DNA from 3 places in the Lactiplantibacillus sp. 30.2.29 genome. Region 1 is predicted to be linked to each of the others. Evidence: predicted binding sites of a transcription regulator. Region 1 holds the regulator's gene; each other region holds the start of a gene.
The links. The regulator NrdR, encoded in region 1, represses ribonucleotide reductase genes. The targets are predictions, from matches to a motif close to ACACNATATATNGTGT.
Positions count from the first base shown of each region.

Region 2: KGF65_RS09615 (redoxin NrdH) is a predicted target of NrdR. The motif match lies at 3,342-3,357, and genes of this name have one in related genera.
Region 3: nrdD (anaerobic ribonucleoside-triphosphate reductase) is a predicted target of NrdR. The motif match lies at 1,753-1,768, and genes of this name have one in related genera.

Region 1 covers NZ_JAGYGU010000017.1:2,669-7,653, forward strand. Annotated here, with positions in the region: gene thrS (threonine--tRNA ligase) at 1-683, opposite strand, end outside; gene dnaI (primosomal protein DnaI) at 1,016-1,951, opposite strand; gene KGF65_RS10440 (replication initiation and membrane attachment family protein) at 1,955-3,391, opposite strand; gene nrdR (transcriptional regulator NrdR) at 3,413-3,928, opposite strand; gene coaE (dephospho-CoA kinase) at 3,968-4,561, opposite strand; gene mutM (DNA-formamidopyrimidine glycosylase) at 4,571-4,985, opposite strand, start outside.
Region 2 covers NZ_JAGYGU010000015.1:8,876-13,860, reverse strand. Annotated here, with positions in the region: gene dnaX (DNA polymerase III subunit gamma/tau) at 1-1,619, opposite strand, end outside; RNA gene ffs (signal recognition particle sRNA small type) at 1,943-2,040, opposite strand; gene tadA (tRNA adenosine(34) deaminase TadA) at 2,088-2,594, opposite strand; gene KGF65_RS09620 (class I SAM-dependent methyltransferase) at 2,597-3,205, opposite strand; gene KGF65_RS09615 (redoxin NrdH) at 3,428-3,658, shown strand; gene nrdE (class 1b ribonucleoside-diphosphate reductase subunit alpha) at 3,799-4,985, shown strand, end outside.
Region 3 covers NZ_JAGYGU010000021.1:32,327-37,311, reverse strand. Annotated here, with positions in the region: gene KGF65_RS11830 (FAD:protein FMN transferase) at 1-316, opposite strand, end outside; gene KGF65_RS11825 (peptide deformylase) at 363-773, opposite strand; gene KGF65_RS11820 (hypothetical protein) at 901-1,374, opposite strand; gene nrdD (anaerobic ribonucleoside-triphosphate reductase) at 1,834-4,056, shown strand; gene nrdG (anaerobic ribonucleoside-triphosphate reductase activating protein) at 3,989-4,570, shown strand; gene KGF65_RS11805 (EAL domain-containing protein) at 4,781-4,985, shown strand, end outside.

The DNA of each region.
Region 1 (4,985 bases):
AAAGCCGTCCCGTAGATCCGTTGTAACATTGGATTGCTGGACTTGCCTTGCCAGTATGCACCGGCAACGGACAATAACTTGAAGACTTTGACTTTACCAGTTGAGGCTAATTGGGCACCATCTGATAAATCAACGAAATCGCCTTGCTTGTAAACCACGACTTGACCATCGTTTTCAGCAGCCCGTTCGTTAACTAAGTCTTGTTGATAAGGATTGTCGCCAACTAATGCGAGCGCATCTGCCTTCGACAAAACTTCGCGTTCAATTGGTAAGTCTTGCTTGATGATTGCAGCCATCTTATCACTGATTGCTTCCAAATCATCTTCGCTTACTTGCTTACCATCTTCGTCTGGGTTGTCGGTATCAAAGAAGAAACCGTTGGCATTCCCTTCACCACTCCCAAAATGAATACTTGGGAAGAGTTGCTTGACCGCGTTAGCCAATACTTGGGCAGCCGTTTGCCGTAAGACATTCAGGCCGTCTTCGCTATCAGCAGCGATAATTTCGATACTACCATCGGTTGTCAGTGGTTGGCGGTAGTCCACGATCTGATCGTTGAACTTACCAGCAACCGACCGTTTAGCCAATGAAGGACTAATTGACTTAGCAATTGCTTCCGTCGTTACGCCGGCATCAAATTGCTTTACAGCACCATCTGGGAACTTAACATTAATACTTGCCATATACTTGACACTCTCCTTAAAATTTACCCACTCACCAAAACACCGCGCCGGGACGACAAAAAAGTCCCTAATGCCAGACTGAACTAGCATTAGGGACGTCATTGACGTGGTTCCACCCGATTTTTCAGTACCACAAAAGATACTGACTCATTAGCGCTAATAACGGAAGCGTTCCGGCTCAATTGAGCATGTTCACAAAAGTGGTATCTTCATAAATCCGGTCCAAGACTTCCAGAACAAGGTCTTGGTCTCTGTGAGCCATGATAAACGAAGCGTGTCTTTTGCATCTGTTTTCATTAAACCACTTTTAACTTAAAAGTCAACTCTTGATTTTAACCATCTGGATTCAAGCGCCGATTGCGACCGACCATTTCGATCTCACTGGAGAGGTAGCGCACCCGTTGCATGATTCGCTGGGCTTTGACTGGTTCCTCATCACCCTTTTGCGAAATCGTTAAGTAACCGTCCTGTAATTCTTGCATTGAAAAGTTCGATGAAAAACAGGTTGGTAACTCTTCTTGCATCCGGTACTCTAAAATCACCCCAAGCACGTCATCGCGAATCCAAGTGGACGACGCGTCGGCGCCAATATCATCGATCATCAAAATTGGCGCCCGTTTAATCGCATCGACCTTATCAGCAGACGTATTGTTGCTGATGGACCGCTTCATTTCGACCGCAAAGCTTGGAAAATGAATCAATGTCGTATTGAAGCCGCGGGCGGCCAGTTCATTCGCCATCCCACCGAGCAGATAAGTCTTGCCGACGCCAAACGACCCATATAGGTAAAGGCCGCGATGGAACCGCTTTGGGGCTTGCGTATAAGCGTCAATAAAGTCCAGCGCTGCCACCAGTGCCGTCGCGCGGTCGCCGTCTTGATCATACGACTTTAAATCGGCCGTTTGAATGCTTTTGGGCATGCTGATCGACCGGACCCGTTGTTGTAGCGCTCGGGCTGCCTGTTGTTCTTGTAATTGCGGCGTTGGTTGATAAGCAATGTCGATCAGATGATTACTCATCACCAATGTCGGCTGATAGCCCGGTGCCTGCGTCGGTTCATGCCGGGCGAGCTTGCGTTTTTCTTCGCAAAATTCATATAATTTGGCACCAGAGCGTTCCAAAGCATCCGCAGATAATTCATCCTGGTGAGCGGCTAAAAACTGACGAACATCTGGATCATGATACACGGTCGTCATTAACGCCTCATAGCGATGATTCAAGTTTTTGCGATTCATTAACGTCCGGAGTGTTTCTGAGATATTCTCCATGCTTTAGTCCTCCTTTTCTGAATTTGTCTCGAGCTTGGCGAGTCGTGCCGCTAATTGTTGACGTTGTTCTGCCGACAGTTGCTTGTTGGGCTTGTCCGACTGAGCTTCGCCAGTTTGTTGTTTCTGGGCCCATTTTGGCATCACTTCTTTGCGGGTTGGCCGGGCATTCGACTTACGCCGCGGTGTCGAGGTCTTCGGCCGCTGACGTTGCTTCAAGTAGGCCAGCGCCGCTTCTGGCGTGTTGACGCCATGTTGTTGCCAGTCATTGGCAACCGTCTCGATCAAACTCCGATTGAGCGCAGCCAACTCCCTGTTTTGGAGCAAGTAATAAATGACGATGTTGATGACCGAGTTCGGTAACACGCCCCTACTGATCAAATCATGGACCAGCCGATTTTCACCACTTGTCACAAAGCCGTGCTTTTCCTGCTTCACCGCCGCCAAAAAATCGTACGGCGCGGCCTGCTTCGCAACATCGACCAATTGTTGTTCGTCCTTAGAGAGTCGTGCCGTTGAAGCTGGCTGCCGGGTTGCCTTACTAGAATTGGCCGCCGTAGTGGTTGGTTTAGTCGACTTATCGGCCGGTGCTTCATTTGTCGTCGTCCGAGTTGGCGCAGTTGGCCGCTCATACCGGCGTGCAATTAACAGTTTCAACTGATTCTCGTCAAATTGTCCAGTCGTCAAACTGGCAACTTCACTGATCAGCTTGGCCATCTCAATCTCACTGATGCCGTAAACCCGGCTTTCCGTAACGATAAGTTGGCGCGAACTAGCCACTTGTTTCAAGTCAACGTAGTTTTGCTTCAAGATTTGACCTAATAATTGCCAATCGAAGTCATCATCACTGAGTACTGGTGATTGATCTTCAGCCGGTTCATTGGCAGCCAGCTGTGCCCGCACCTGCTGGACAGGGCGTGGCGTGGTCGTGACTCTATGACCATCAACGTGAAATACCTCGAGGATATTAGCCGTCACGTCCTTCGCCGCCGTCAGATCCACCGGTTGCGTGGCAAAATCACTAGCCAGCTGTTGGTAGCGTAATTCCCCAACGGTATCGAGCAGCAAAACGCTTAACAGGTCATCTGCAAAGAATTGTAAGGCTAGTTGCGGTGCCTGCAAGCGATAAATATACAAAGTGCCGAGCTCATCTTGTTGGTAATAACTCCGTAACAGCCCCGTCGCCTCTAGTTTACGACGTGCTGCCAATACGGTCGGTAAATCGGCGTTCAAAATTCCTAGCAATTCCGCATGACTACGACGATTACTCAGTTCGTTTTCACTGCTTTGTAAGCTTCGCAGCGCGGCATACAAACTATATGCCAGTGGCCCAATTAGTGGTAAATACAGCTCCGCTAAGACTGCTTGCTGGGCGGCGCTCAACGCTGGGGCTTGTGGGACCACCAGTCCTGATTTGGGCGTCAATGGTTCTTCATTTGGCATCTTGTTCACCATTCTTTTGACCTAATCCTTTTTACGTTTTGGCGCGTGCTCGGTCTTCGCTGACGGTTTCGCCAACTTGACCTTGTCACGTTCCATCATATCTTGGAGTTCGTTCAAGAACACGTGCATATCCTTGAATTGGCGATAAACACTAGCGAAGCGAATATAAGAGATTTCATCAATATCCGCGAGTTGTTCCATCACGTACTCACCGATCACCTGGCTGGAAATTTCATTTTCACCCAGCGACCGGACTTTATTTTCAACATCATCAACGACCCCAGTCATGGTTTCCATGCTGACTGGGCGTTTTTCGGCGGAGCGAATAATCCCTCGTAAGACCTTCTCACGATTGAATTCTTCACGGGCACCATTTTTCTTGATCACTAATAACGGGGTCGCTTCGACCCGTTCAAACGTCGTAAATCGGAAACCACAGTTTTCGCATTCCCGCCGACGCCGGATGACGCGACCGTCATCAGTCGGTCGACTGTCAACCACACGGGAGCCATTATGATGACAATGTGGACATTGCATAGCTTTCACACCCCTTGTAACAAGTCACAATTATTTTTATTAAACAGTCATAGTTTCTAGCCATTTTAACACGGCGGCTTCAGTTTTATCAACGGTTGAACCGTTATCAATCACCACGTCCGCCCACGCGGCCTTTTGCGCCAATGGCAGCTGACTCGCAATCCGTGCCTGGGCCGCTTGCTTTGACAGCTGGTTGCGCGCCATCAAGCGTTTTAGTACGATGGCCGGTGGTGCAGTCACGACGACAACCTGGTCACAGACATTCTGCCAGCCACTCTCATAGAGTAACGGCACGTCTAGAATAATCGCCGTTGGATTCGACTGGCCTGCCGCAACGATGGCTTCAAACATCGCATATTGAATCGGCAAACTGGTGATGGCCGTCAAATCCTGCAAGGCGGCCGAATCATTAAAAACTAACTGACCAAGCCATGGGCGATTGAGTGAACCATCCGCCAATAATGCGTCCGGCCCAAACTTAGCTGCGATTTTCTGCGTCGTGGGTTGTCCTGGTCCTTCGACCGCCCAGGCGATTTTGTCAGCATCCACGATAGGTAAATACTGCGCTAATAACTTAGAAACGGTTGATTTTCCAGTCGCAATTCCACCGGTCAACCCGATTAATTTCGTCACGGTGATCACCTACAATCGTTGTTCAAGGGGACAGAAATGTGTCCCACGCTGCGCGACCTTGATCTTCTCAATCATCGTGCCACACCGCTCACAAGGTTCGCCTTCACGACCATAGACATGCAGGTGATTCTGAAATTGACCGGCCTCACCAAACGCCGTTGAGAACGAGTGTACCGTCGTTCCGTGTCCTTTGATGGCTAATGCCATTTCGGTAATAATATTGTCGCGCAACGTTGCAATTTCATCGGCTGTCAGCGAATTAGCTGGCCGCATCGGATGAATCTTGCTCATCCACAACGTTTCATCCGCATAAATATTGCCGATGCCCGCAATCTTACTCTGGTCCAGTAAGAGCGGCTTGATCATTTTCTTGGAATGTTCAAGCGTCGCAGTCAGATAAGCCAAGGTCAGTTGGTCAGCGACC
Region 2 (4,985 bases), on a different contig from region 1:
GGAGTGGCACCCCCTGGCTGATGAGTCGCCAAGTAATCCTTACGAATCTGCGGCCATTGCTCCTTAGGTACACACACGATCTTAGGTGCTTGACCCATCAAGCGGTCCAATCCATTACCGAGTGCATCAATCAGTGTCTGGTCATCGATCGCCTTTTGATAAACGAACGCGTAATCAAAGGCAACTACAACGCCATCCGCACTCGCAGCAACCGGCTGAGCAACGTGCATCAGCGCACGTTGGGTCACACTCAAGATATTCATCAAGTCGGTCCAAACGTCTCTAACCTTCAACAAGTCATTCTTGGTCGCCGCACCCAAAATCGGATAGATTTGGCTAACGTTGACCTTTTTAACAACTGGGCCACTGCTCGTACGCGGTTTCGCTGGCGCAGGTTTAGTATTCCCACCACCTTGCGTTCGCAACGTTTTAACTTCATTTTGCAGTTGTTCAACTTGTTGTGCGAGCTTGTGCACTGTTGGATCTTCTGGATTGACGGCCGCGGTAGTTGTCGCTGGCTGAGCAGTTGCCGTTTGACCATCCAACTGCGCGAGTTTGACCGTCAGAACTTCCAAGTAAACGTCGGGATGCGTCGTGAACCGCATCTGCTGCTGAATATCATTCAGTGTTTTGACCATCTGATACAAGACTTCGGCGTCGATTTCCTTGGCAAAAGCCTCAAACTGTTGATCATCTTCACCCATGGCCACACTGTCGACCATTTCAGGGGCCTGTTGATAGAGTAACACGTCTCGCGTATAACTAATCAAATCTTCGATGAAGCGGTTCGCATCTTTACCTTCTTGTAAGATTTCGCGCATCGTCTCCAAGGCCGGCTTGGTCTCGTGGTGCGTCACCTGCGTCACATAATTGGCAAGTAACTGCTTGGTGACACTCCCCGTGACCATCAACGCATCATCTAAGGTGACCGTATTATCCCCGAAGGAAATCACTTGGTCTAAGATACTCAATGCATCCCGCATCCCACCTTCAGCGGCCGCCGCAATCACACGCAGCGCTTTTTCATCGTAGGTCACGTCTTTTTCATTCAGGATGTAGACCATTCGATCATAACTATCCTTGGCCGTGATCCGCCGAAAGTCAAAACGCTGGGTCCGCGAAATAATCGTTAACGGAATCTTATGTGGTTCGGTAGTGGCTAAAATGAAGATGACGTTTGCCGGCGGTTCTTCCAACGTCTTCAACAGTGCGTTGAACGCCCCGGTCGACAACATGTGGACTTCATCAATAATATAGACTTTATAATCCGCCTGGGTTGGTGCGTACTTGGCCTTATCACGGATATCACGAATTTCTTCGACCCCGTTATTGGAAGCAGCATCGATTTCGATGACATCGTTCAACTGCCCCTTGGTGATCGCCGTACACGTCTCACATTCATTGCACGGCTCCCCGTCAACCAGATGGTGACAGTTGATGGCCTTCGCAAAGATTTTAGCTGCCGACGTCTTCCCAGTTCCCCGGGGACCTGTAAACAGATACGCATGGCTCGTCTGGTGGGTCATAATGGCATTTTTTAACGTCTGGGTAATCATTTGTTGCCCGACGATTTCATCAAAGCGTTGGGGACGCCAAACCCGATATAGTGCCCGATACATGCGATTCTTCCTTTCTTACATCAGTCATATTTATGTTTTGTTATTAAAAAATCATTGGCTTGTGGTTCGTCAGTCGGCTCAAGAAGTCGGACTAAGGCGCATACCGGCTGACGAACAAGAATCCACCAACTGGCACGTTTTAATCAGCGTTAATGCTGAACAATCACCGACACAACGAATGTTACATTACTATATTAATACCATCTGTATGTGAATGCGACCTCAACTCAGTGTGCACGACAAGTCGTCATCCAAGCATCGGCCGTAAAAGCCAGTTAGGTTAAATAAAAAGCTCTCAACCGAATGGCTAAGAGCTGTTACATTTCATAAAAACAAAAGGCACAAGATGAAGCAAACTTAGTGCTGCTTCCTTCCGGACCTGACACGATTCGTAAATCCACCCTTGCCTTTTGGCCTTGCGGCAAATACTATAATACATGATTTTTCTGATAATTACCAGCCATCCGCTTAATTTTTTTCGGCAGCTGCTCGGCGAGCTTTCTTCGCCGCTTTCTTGCGTTTCCGAATGTCACGGAAGAAGTTTTCCAGCATCTCACCCGCTGGCCGTGCTAGAATGCGCTCATGGACCGTCACCTGATGATTCAAACGCGTATCATCCATGACTTGATACAAACTACGGACGGCGCCGGCTTTCGGATCCCGCGCACCAAAGTAAAGTTCTGGTACTCGGGCATTGATGATCGCGCCACTGCACATCAAGCAAGGCTCCAAAGTCACATAGAGTTGGCAGTCTTCTAGACGCCAACTATGCAAATACTCGCAAGCTTCTTGAATCGCAATGATTTCAGCATGCATCGTGGCATCTTGACCATGCTCCCGCAAGTTATGGCCGCGGCCAATGATTTCACCCTGGTGCACGATCACGGCACCAATTGGGACTTCACCAATCAGGTAAGCCATCCGCGCTTCATGCAACGCTTCTTGCATCCAGTCTTCCGCTGTTGGTTCTGCCACGACTATCCCTCCTTTACACTCTGCAATATATAGTAGCCTTTATCCTTTTTAATAATCTGACAATTACCAAAAGTGGCCTGCATCAACTTCTTCGCAGAGGGCGCCCCCTGCTTCTTCTGTAAGACAACGGTCAGGGTTCCGCCCACAGCGAGTCTTGAACTAGCCCCGCTCAACATTGCATCAACGACGGCCTTGCCCGCGCGCACTGGCGGGTTCGTCACAATGGCCGCATAGTTGGTCGCCGTAACCTGCTCATAGACATCCGACGTAAAAATATTAACGTTGGTGATCCCATTTAAGGCGACATTTTTTCGCGCCAGACTCAATGCTAATTCGTTGACGTCGACCATATCGACAGTCCGTTCTGGCGACTGATACGCTAACGCCATCCCGATTGGCCCGTAGCCGGTCCCCAAATCAAGAATCGGCCCATCCGGTAAATCGGTAGCGTCAAAGGCCGCTAGTAGCGTCCGCGAGCCGTAATCGACGGTCCGCTTAGAGAAGACGCCGTTGTCCGTTGTAAATTTAAATTGGTGATTAAAAATTTCAAAATTCCACTGCTTTTCATCATGCACAATATCCGGATTGTGTGTATAATAATAGTTGGTCATATTTATTTTCCTCTGAATTTCTGGTCTATATCTATGATAACTGATTCAACGAGTGAACCACAAATAATTTAAAAAAACTTTTCGTCGGTTAAAGGCTGACACTGACACAACATCTGGGGTTTGTGATTTTTACCACACCCTAGATGTTGTGTTTTTTGATTGTTTTTTTCACCACATGTTGTATACTAAATTTATCAGAAAAACGAGTTAGGATGATGAAAGATGAAAAAAGTTACCGTATTTACTAAAAACAACTGCATGCAATGCAAGATGACTAAGAAGTTCCTCACTGCGCACAATATCGCCTTTGAAGAAAAGAATATCAACACGAATCCTGAATACGTGGATTACTTGAAAGATCAAGGCTTCCAAGCAGTTCCCGTTGTTGAGATCAATGGCGAAGACAGTATTTCTGGCTTCCGTCCCGATGCTTTAAAACAATTAGCTGTCTAGTTTACCCGCGCTTTTTTGCGTGGTTACATAGCTGGTTTGTCTTACAAAATATCATGAACGACCCACAATCAGTTGGACGATGATTGTGGGTCGTCGATTTTGCCAGTCACTATTATTATATTGTAGAAAGAGGATTCCTTATGACCTTAAAAGATTTAAAAGACGTCACGTATTATGACTTGAATAATGAGATCAATATTCCCGTTAATAATCAGATTCCACTCAATAAAGACCAAGATGCACTCGCGGCCTTCCTTGAACAAAACGTTAAGCCCAACACGATGACCTTTGATAGTCTCAAAGCCCGGTTTGACTACTTACGTGAACACGACTATTTGGAAACCCCTGCCATCGACAAATATGATTTTAGCTTCATTGAAAAGCTTTACGATTACTTGCGGTCCCAAGATTTCCATTTCAAGACATTTATGGCCGCCTACAAGTTTTACGCCCAATACGCGTTAAAGACTGACGATGGCGACTACTACTTGGAAAACTTCATCGACCGGGTCGCAATGAACGCCCTCTACTTTGCGGACGGTGACGAAGGTCTTGCCATGGATTTGGCTGACGAAATCATTCATCAACGTTACCAACCGGCAACACCGAGCTTCTTAAACGCTGGTCGTGCGCGGCGGGGCGAATTGATTTCTTGCTTCTTGATTCAGTCGACGGATGACATGAACTCAATTGGCCGGACCATCAACTCCGCACTCCAATTATCACGAATCGGTGGCGGGGTCGGTATCAACCTCAGCAACTTGCGCGGTGCCGGCGATCCCATCAAGCATATCGATGGCGCTGCTAGTGGTGTCGTTCCAGTCATGAAGTTATTGGAAGATAGTTTTTCATACTCCAATCAATTAGGACAACGCCAAGGTGCCGGGGTCGTTTACCTCAGTGTCTTCCATCCAGACATCATTTCTTTCCTCTCTGCTAAGAAGGAAAATGCCGATGAAAAGATTCGGTTAAAGACGTTGTCACTCGGTGTGACCGTTCCTGATAAGTTCTATGAACTAATCAAGGCGGACGCTGACATGTACCTATTTAGTCCTTACGGGGTCGAACGTGAATATGGGGTCCCATTCTCATACGTCGATATCACTAAGGAATACGACAACATGGTCCAAAACCCGAACATCCGTAAGACTAAGATCAAGGCACGTGACCTTGAAAATGAAATCAGTAAGTTACAACAAGAATCTGGTTACCCATACGTCGTCAACGTGGACACGGCTAACCGCGACAATCCAATCGATGGCAAAATCGTCATGAGTAACTTATGTTCTGAAGTGATGCAGGTCCAAACACCATCACTGATCAACGA
Region 3 (4,985 bases), on a different contig from region 1:
TCAAGGCGTTAAAGCCGAAGTGTTGGCGGCTGAGTTCGACGGCTTGGTGGACGAGGCTGTAAGTCGCCGCGCTGACTTGAACCGGATGCTGACCGGCGGCATGGTTGATCGCCATGACTTCAGAAGCGGTGCGATTAACGGTGAGCCGGTCCTCATACTGGTCAATCAATTGGCAGGCGGCGGTCAAATAACGGTCGCTATCACTGCCGAACAAAGTCAGGTCAATATCAGTTCCGAGTGCGTGGTGCGCTTGATGGCGCCGCTGTTGTGCAAATGCTGGAATCGCGGGGTCGTCGTTATAAGTTAAAGTGGTCATAATACCAGTCCTATCTCTGAAATGCCAGCTTGTTCAGTAAGCTGAACTAAATTAGTTTTCCCGCTAGGTGGTCCAATTCGTGTTGAATGATTTGAGCAGTGAAGTCGTTGAACCGTTGTTGTTGGGGCTTGAAATGTTGATCTTTATATTTCACGGTAATCTGATGATAACGTTGCGTGGACCGTTCGCCTGATAACGATAAGCAGCCTTCAGTTGTCTCGTAAGCACCATGGTGGTCAATAATTTTAGGATTGATCATTGCAATCGCAAATGGGCCTAGTTGGACAACGATAATCTGTTTGTTGACGCCAATCATGTTGGCGGCCATGCCGACGCAGTTATCCGTGTGCGCGGCCAGTGTTTCCAGTAAGTCGGTGACGACCGGTGCGTCGGCCGGGGTGGCAATCGTCGCGGGGACACTTAATGCGGCGGGGTCGTGAACAATGGGTCGAATCATATCAGTTCCTCCATATCGTGGGTTTATTAGTTCAATTATAGGGAGCGGTTCACCGAGAAGCAAGCCGTTCGCAGGTGTGAGCTCAAAACACCCCACGCAATCTGTCTGCGTGGGGTGTACTAAGTCCTTAATTATTAACTTTAAAAGTCGGCGTGAGACTGCTGGTCTTTAAGGCCTGAGTCGTCGTGGTTGGTATCTTACTCCGATTCGGTCGCCAGTTCGGGTCTTTGACCAAGGTTGTCGCCGTTCCCTGATAATCGAGCGTCATACTGTTGGCATTATTGAGTGTTAGCACGGCGGTCGCCTGCTTGATTTTTACAGTCAGCTGCGTCTCATCCAGCTTGAAATCAGTATGGTTGCGCGCAGGTGATTTACCGGCTTGAAACAAGCCAAGCTGGTGTTCGGTATTCAGATATAGGCTCGTTGCGGGATCTTTGCTCACCCAGCGTCCTAAAAAGTCGCGGGACGTGACGGATTGCACGGCATGGACTGTTGACGTTGTTGGTTGAACCGGCTTAGCGGTAGGTGATGTCTTTGATTGGCACCCGGCGAGTAGACCGCTAAGCAGTAATCCCACAATTATGCCTCTAATTTTTTGCATAATTATTCTCTCCTCCAAATGCCCATTTTCCCCTGTAGGGCTTATTCACCATTATAGCGAATATGTCATCTTATTTAAACTAAATTGTCATACTCATCGTGAAATAATTAATTTTAAGCGATTTGATTGTATTGTGCTTAATTGGCGGCGAATGATCTCGACCGTTTTTGGTCATGAAAAAACGTGAAAGCCACTAAGACGGGCGTTCGATTGAAGGTTAAGAATATTGACTAAATATTCACAATGAAAGTGTAAACTGATACAGAAAATAATTTTAAAATATTCCAAAACTACGCCAATTCGATGGCTAGTGAGTCTTGCTGTACGCAACTGTATTTATCAGGCGATTTGAGCCATAGGCATTTTTAATAAAATGAGCTACTATATATAGTATTGATTCAAACGGAACGTACTATCAATTGTATGGACTTGATGACTTTGAAAAGTGGGGAATGTAAGATGCTGACAACGACAACTAAGGATATTTTAGACGAATTACGGCCACTACCGGTCACGAAACGGGGCGGAGCACAAACCAAGTTTCACCCCTATAAATTAGACTTTGTCTTACACCAGTTATTAACGACTGAGGATGAGGTGCGCGTCGTTAAGCAAGCCCTAGTCGCTTATTATCGGGATGCGGACGGCATTGACACCCGGGAACTCCGGACGACACTGATGCAGATCTTGAATGCTCAGGGCTTGACTCAAGCGGCCCAAGCTTATCAAGACTACTTTGATGCTGAACAAGAACGCTTTGCGGCGGCAACGAATGTGCAGGGACGGATTGAAAAATTATTCGAACGCGATGCCAGCGTTGTGCATGAAAATGCAAATAAAGATAGTACGATTTTTAATACCCAACGTGATTTGGAAGCCGGCGCTGCTAGTCGGGCACTAGGTCTGAAGATGTTGCCAGATCTAGTCGCTAAGGCCCATTTACGTGGTGATATTCACTGGCATGACCTCGATTATTCACCGGTCACGCCTGAAACGAACTGCTGTCTGATTGACTTTGACGGCATGTTCAAGCACGGCTATAAGATTGGTAATGCGGAAGTTGCCTCGCCACGGTCGATTCAAACCGCTACAGCCCAGATGGCCCAGATTATTGCCAACGTTGCGTCGCTGCAATACGGTGGTTGTTCTGCCAACCGGGTCGACCAGTTGTTAGCCCCCTATGCGGCCATTAATTATCAAAAACACTTGGCGGATGCTGAAAAGTGGGTCGCTGAAGACCAGCGCGAAGCCTATGCTAAGGCCAAGACGAAAAAGGATATCTACGATGCAATGCAGGCCTTGGAATATGAAATCAATACATTATATTCATCACAAGGGCAGACGCCGTTTACGACCGTTAACTTTGGTTTAGGGACGAGCTGGATCGAACGCGAGATTCAAAAGGCGATTCTCCAGATTCGAATCAAGGGTCTCGGTAAGGAACATCGGACCGCAATCTTTCCCAAATTAATCTTTACGATGAAGCGCGGCCTGAATCTCAGTCCCAACGACCCGAATTATGATATTAAGGAACTGGCCATCGAATGTTCGACGAAGCGGATGTATCCAGATTTGTTGATGTATGACAAAATCAAGGAATTGACTGGGAGCTTCAAGACACCGATGGGCTGCCGTTCCTTCTTGCAAGGCTGGCGTGACGAGAACGGGGTGGAAGTCAACTCTGGTCGGATGAACTTGGGCGTGGTAACGGTCAACTTGCCACGCATCGCACTCGCTGCTCATGGAGATCAACAGCTGTTCTGGGAGATTTTTGAAGAGCGGATGCAGACTTGTCATGAAGCGCTAGCTTACCGAATCGAACGGACGAAGCAGGCTAAGCCGGAAAACGCACCGTTACTGTACATGTACGGAGCATTTGGCAAACGGTTGCCAGCCGGTGGTAACGTTGACGAACTCTTCAAGAATCAACGGGCGACGATTTCTCTCGGTTATATCGGGATTTATGAAGTCTGCACGACATTCTTCGGTCCTGACTGGGAAAATGATACGCATGCTCGCGAGTTTGCCGAGACGGTCGTCAAGGCCTTACGTGACAAGTGTGCTAAGTGGGCGGCTGAAAGTGGCTACCATTACAGCTTGTATTCTACGCCAGCTGAATCGTTGACCGATACCTTCTGTCGCGACGATATTGCCAAGTTCGGCCGGGTCGCGGATATTACGGATAAGGAATACTACACGAATAGTTTCCACTATGACGTCCGCAAACACCCGACCCCGTTTGATAAGCTGACGCTAGAAGAACGCTTCCCGAAGTACGCCTCGGGTGGCTTCATTCATTATTGTGAATATCCAAATCTGACGCAGAATCCTAAGGCCCTAGAAGCAGTCTGGGATTGGGCCTATGACCACGTCGGTTACCTCGGGACCAACACTTCCATCGACCAATGTTTCAAGTGTGGGTTCAAGGGTGAATTTAAGGCAACTGCCCGTGGGTTCGTGTGTCCCGAATGTGGCAACCATGACCCGAAATATTGTGATGTGGTCAAACGGACGTGTGGCTACCTCGGTAACCCACAACAACGGCCAATGGTTCATGGTCGTCACGTTGAGATCGCGTCCCGTGCTAAAAATATGTCTCCGGAGATGATTAAAAATGCCGCGCGCTACGAAAGGACCAAACAATCCGATGCCCAAAGAATGGCTGGCAAAGGACTTAAGTGAACAATATGTTGCTGATTACAAGGCATTTAACTTTGTTGATGGGGAAGGGGTCCGCTGCAGTCTCTATCTGAGTGGCTGTCCCTTTCATTGTCCCGGTTGTTATAATGTCGCCGCTCAGAATTTTCACTATGGGCAGCCCTATACGACTGAGCTTGAAGACCAGATTATCGAGGACCTTAGTCAGTCGTACGTGCAAGGCCTGACCTTGCTCGGCGGCGAACCGTTTTTAAATACGCAAGTCGGTATCCGCATCTGTGAACGGGTCCGCGCCGAATTTGGCCATACGAAGGACATCTGGTCATGGACTGGGTACACTTGGGATGAGCTTCAACAGGATTCGGAAGACAAATTAAAGATGCTATCGCTGATTGATATTTTGGTCGATGGTCGTTTTCTGCAAGACCAGATGGATCTCTCACTGCAGTTCCGTGGGAGTGCCAATCAGCGCATCATTGATGTCCCTAAATCATTGTCAACTGGCGATGTCGTTATCTGGGATAAGTTGGTTAAATAAAATTGAGCAATTAAAAATGACGTTGTAACTTAGTTGTTACGACGTCATTTTTGTCGTGGACTAAATATAACGGTTACATATTAGAATTGATTATTTTTTTGGTTAATGTCTGCAACTATGTCTCGATATTTTAGTTAAAAGCGGTTATCCTTTACAGGAGTAGTCAATATATATTGACATAAAGAATCTAATTAAAGCGAGGTTTCGTGAATGTATCGTTTCTTTGTTCAACCTCAAGTTGACCAGCGGCGTCGGGCCGTGTTTGGGTACGAATTATTATTGCGTAAAGAAATGGATGGTCGTTGGGCAGTACCGCAATCATTCACTGAACTACCGTTAGACAAGCAAGCGGACTTGTTAGCACAGTTAGCCGGACAGTTGAAGACTAAGGCGACCAATCAAGTGTTGGCCTTGA